One region of the Streptomyces sp. NPDC051740 genome, then DNA from elsewhere that is predicted to be linked to it. Evidence: riboswitches for the same ligand, from Rfam matches in the RefSeq annotation. Region 1 holds a riboswitch; the other holds the start of a gene.
The links. A riboswitch is a leader RNA that binds a small molecule or an ion and turns the genes downstream of it on or off. The one in region 1 is predicted to bind cobalamin.
Positions count from the first base shown of each region.

Region 2: linked by a shared signal. The riboswitch ahead of ACIA6T_RS05705 (prenyltransferase/squalene oxidase repeat-containing protein) and the one ahead of ACIA6T_RS08720 (energy-coupling factor ABC transporter permease) in region 1 are both predicted to bind cobalamin.

Region 1 is NZ_JBITCL010000004.1:150,323-152,513, forward strand. Features, by position in the region: gene cbiQ (cobalt ECF transporter T component CbiQ) at 1-277, opposite strand, end outside; gene ACIA6T_RS08715 (energy-coupling factor ABC transporter substrate-binding protein) at 284-658, opposite strand; gene ACIA6T_RS08720 (energy-coupling factor ABC transporter permease) at 655-1,374, opposite strand; cobalamin riboswitch at 1,404-1,585, opposite strand; gene ACIA6T_RS08725 (ABC transporter substrate-binding protein) at 1,788-2,191, shown strand, end outside.
Region 2 is NZ_JBITCL010000002.1:583,448-585,638, forward strand. Features, by position in the region: gene ACIA6T_RS05700 (SCO2322 family protein) at 1-123, opposite strand, end outside; gene ACIA6T_RS05705 (prenyltransferase/squalene oxidase repeat-containing protein) at 120-1,346, opposite strand; cobalamin riboswitch at 1,459-1,596, opposite strand; gene ACIA6T_RS05710 (TetR family transcriptional regulator) at 1,696-2,191, opposite strand, start outside.

The DNA.
Region 1 (2,191 bases):
ACACGAACCCGTCCGGCCCGCCCACCCGCACCAGCAGCGTCAGCGCCCCGGTGACGCAGAAGCCCAGCGGCACCCGGTACGCCCGCCACAGCCGCAGTCCCGGCACCCCCGCCGGGCCGAGCAGCACCACGAGCGCCGTCACCAGCACCAGGGCCGCGCCCGGCCACGGCGGCAGCGAGACGGCGAGCAGGGTGAGCCCCAGCCCCAGCACGGCCTTGTCCACGGGATGACGGCGGCGCCAGCGACTGCTGTGCGCCGCCGCGTCGATCGGCAGCACGTGCCGTCAGACCCGTCGTCGTTCGGAGACGGCCCCGTCACCGGCGTCCGCGTCCGTCCCGGCCCGCAGCCGTGCCAGCGCCCGCTCCTCCCCCTGCCGCCGCCCGCGCCGCAGCCCGAAGTAGTACGTGAGGACGCCCGTGCCGATCGCCGCCTGGAGGGCGAACAGCGCCGACTCGATCTCCCCGGACGGCGGTTCGTACAGCGGGGAGAACCACGGCTCGTAGTCCGGGTCGATCTCGGTGATCGCCGTCTCCGCCTCGGCGTCCGCGCCGGTGAACGGCTCCTCCTTGTGGTCGCCGAGCCCGAACACCAACGGGATCACGGAGAGCGCGGCCACCAGCACCAGCAGCAGCATGTTGATCTTCGCGTCGCGGCTCATCGGGCCACCGCCTCCGCCGGGTCGGACGACTTCGCCGTCCTCCGCCCGGCCGCCGACGTCACCAGCACGCCGAGCCGGGTCAGCTCCCCCTTGCTCGACTGCACCAGCATGCGCGTCACCAGCACGGTCAGCAGCCCCTCGCTCACCGCGAGCGGGATCTGCGTCACGGCGAAGATGGAGCCGAACTTGCCCAGCGCGCCCCGGAATCCGCTCCCCGGGTCGGGGAAGGCGAGCGCCAGCTGCACGCTCGTCACGCAGTACGTCGACAGGTCGGCGACGAACGCGCCGAAGAACACCGCCACCATCAGCGGCACGTCGTACCGGCGCAGCAGCCGGTAGACGCCGTACCCGGCCCAGGGGCCGACGATCGCCATCGAGAAGACGTTGGCGCCCAGTGTGGTCAGCCCCCCGTGGGCGAGCAGCAGCGCCTGGAACAGCAGGGTGATGGTGCCCAGTACCGCCATGACCGGCGGCCGGAACAGGATCGCGCCCAGACCCGTGCCGGTGGGGTGGGAGCAACTCCCGGTGACCGACGGCAGTTTCAGCGCGGACAGGACGAACGTGAACGCTCCCGACGCGCCGAGCAGCAGCGTGCTCTCGGGATGTTCCCTGACTTCACGGATGAGCGACCGGGCTCCGTGGACGACGAACGGCGCCGACGCGGCGCCCCAGGCGACCGCGTGCGCCGGTGGCAGAAAACCCTCGGCTATGTGCATGGCTCAGCAGACCCTCTCCAGCACCTCGTGGATGGTTGACGTGCCTTGGCCGGTCTCCTGGCTGACGGGTACCACCGCCCGTGCTCCGCCTTCCCGGGCCCTAGGGCCCAGTGGCCGTCCGTGAGGACTGGAGCCGGACTTCCCGATCACAGTGGCGAGGGCCGCACCGGTATCGCACCGATTTCCCGTCACCAAGGCGTGGTGACAGTAGTGCCCGTTCCGGTCCGGTGACAAGCGGTCACAGGGGGCGCGCGGACGGCGCCCGACGGCTCGCACCCCGGCGCACACCTGCGCACTTGACACGAGCGGCACCGTCCGTCGGGGCGGGGGAGTGGGGGGCCGCGGTCCTGGGCAGTACCTTACTGCAATTAATATGCAACAACGATTTCTGGGCAACAGGGATGTGAGGTTCGATGACGACCCGACGAATACGGGGTACCGCCGCCGCGGTCGCGATGGCCGGTGCGGTAGCCGCCTGCTCGGCGCCGGGCGACGGCGGCGCGGACGGCGGAGCGTCCGCCGAATCCGTCGTGATCGGGGTCCCGTCCGAACCGGACACGCTCAGCCCCCTGCTCGGCTACGGCAAGGACGGCAACTCCAAGATCTTCGACGGACTCCTCGCCCGCGACGCCGGCATGAAGCTGAAGCCGGCCCTGGCGAAGGCGCTCCCCGAGGTCACCGACGGCGGCCGCACCTACACGTACACCCTGCGCGACGGCGTGAAGTTCAGCGACGGCGAGCCGCTGACCGCCGACGACGTGGTCTTCACGTACGACACCGTGCTGGACGACAGGACCAACAACACCGCCAAGAGCGA
Region 2 (2,191 bases), on a different contig from region 1:
CCATGCCGTGCCGTCCTGCTCCCAGAAAGACCAGTAGCGGTAGCCGGCGGCCTGCGCCTGGCCCGCGCCCGCCGACAGGGGCAGGAGCGCGGCCAGGAACAGGACTGCGGCCCGGCGGATCACGGCTGCTGCCGCTTCGTACGGCCGCTGATCAGGAAGCCGATGCCGATGCCGGCGACCAGGCAGATGCCGACGAACCACCAGACACCGAAGCCGGAGTCCGATGCGGACTCGGACTCGTCCTTCTTCTCGTCCGCCTCGGCCTCCGTGGTCTTCCCGGCGGCCGGGCCGGTCGCGCCGAGCTGCTTCACCAGGTCCGTGCCGCCGAAGTCGCGCGGGTCGGCGCCGGTCGCGTGGGCGGCGAGGATCAGCTGGGCGTAGGCGGCGGGGCCGCTCTGCGCCGCCCAGCCGGCGGCGTTCTTCTCCAGCCAGGACAGGGACTTCCCGGCCTGCTCGCCGGCACCCTGCGCGGCGAGCGCGACCACCGCGTCGGCGGTGTTGCCGTAGTCGGGCTGGTCCTCGGCGCCGGCGAGGGCGGAGGTGAGGTGGCCGTCCTCGGCGAGGGCGTCGGTGAGGTACGCGGCACCGTTGGCGGCGGCCTGCCCGGGGCCGCCGGCCTTCTCGCACGCCGCTTCCCCGGCGCCGTCCTTGCCGGGCTCGACGACCAGGCCCGCACCGAGCGAGCCGAGCACGCCCGCCGCCGTCGCGTCCGCGTTGGCGACCAGTTCGCCCTTCTTGTCCGGCTGGAAGGCGAACGCGCCCGCGCCGTCGCCCTCGCAGGGCAGCGCCAGCTTCAGCAGGGCGTCGTAGGGGGACTTGCCGTCCTTCCTCACCTCGGCCGGCTTCTCACCGGCGGCCGCGAGCGCGCCGACGACGACGGAGGTGGAGTTGGTGTCGCTGGCGCCGCCCGCCACGTAGCCCCAGCCGCCGTCCTTGTTCTGCGCGGACTTCAGCCAGTCGACGGCCTTCTTCGTGACGTCGTCGTGGCCGCCGAGCGCGGCGAGGGCCTGGACGGCGGCGGCGGTCTGGTTGGTGTCGGCCATCGTCTTCGCGTCGCACGCCTCGGCGGTGTCGGCGCGGTACGGGGCGAAGGAGCCGTCGGCGCACTGCTGGCCGGTGAGCCAGCCGACGGCCGCCTTCGACGGCTCGACGCCCACGGTGTGCTGGGCGAGCAGGGCGAGCGACTGGCGCCAGACGCCGTCGTACTGCGGGTCGCCGTCGCCGTACAGGGCGGAGGGGAGCGCCTGGGACGGTGACGGGGACGGGGTGGTGTCGGCGGCGGCCGGGGTGGCGGCGCCGATCACGGCGACGGCGGCCAGGACCGCTGCGCTGCGGCGAACATTCATGATCGGCGGGTGCCTTCTTCCCTGCGGGGAGCCGGGCAGCGCGGGACACCCCGGCGGCTCGGCTCCGTATACCTCGACGGTGCCGGTGCGCCGACGGGTCCGCCGGGCACGTGAGCCGGTCATGGACCGTGCGGGGCAGTCCGGCTCACCGCCTCGGGGCGGCTTACGGTTGCGGGTCAGCGCCGGAATTGCACCGGCTTCCCCCCGTACGGTGTGATGACGACGCCGACACTCTACCCGCCCGTAGGGAAGGGGCCAGGGGTGGCTTCGGTGAGCAGGGTCACGTCAACCATGGGACGCGCACCGCACCCGCACGCCCCCGGAAAGGCTTCGAAGGTCTCGCCGGTGATCACCGATGGTCGTCAGTGGCCATCGGGCCCCTCGGGGCCGTCAGGTCCACCAGGCGGCACGCCGTCTCTATGTCGATCCTGACCTGGGCGATGGAGGCGCGGCCCGAGAGCCAGGTGATCAGGGTCGAGTGCCAGGTGTGCTCGATGACCCGGACGGCCGAGAGCTGCTCGGGTGTGGGATCGGTGAGCTCCATGGCGTCCAGGATGATCGTCGTGGTCTGCCGGGAGACCTGGTCGACCTCCGGGCTCACGCTGCGGTCCGCGAACGTCAGGGCGCGCACCATCGCGTCGGCCAGGTGCGGCTCCCGCTGGAGCGCGCGGAAGGCCCGCATCAGGGTCTCCGCGACCCGCTCGGCCGGGGTCTCACCGGCCGGCGGCTTCTTCCCCAGCGTGCCGTGCAGGGTCTCCAGCTGGTCCTGCATGGTCGCGACCAGGAGATGGATCTTGGACGGGAAGTAGCGGTACAGCGTGCCGAGCGCCACCTGCGAGGACTCC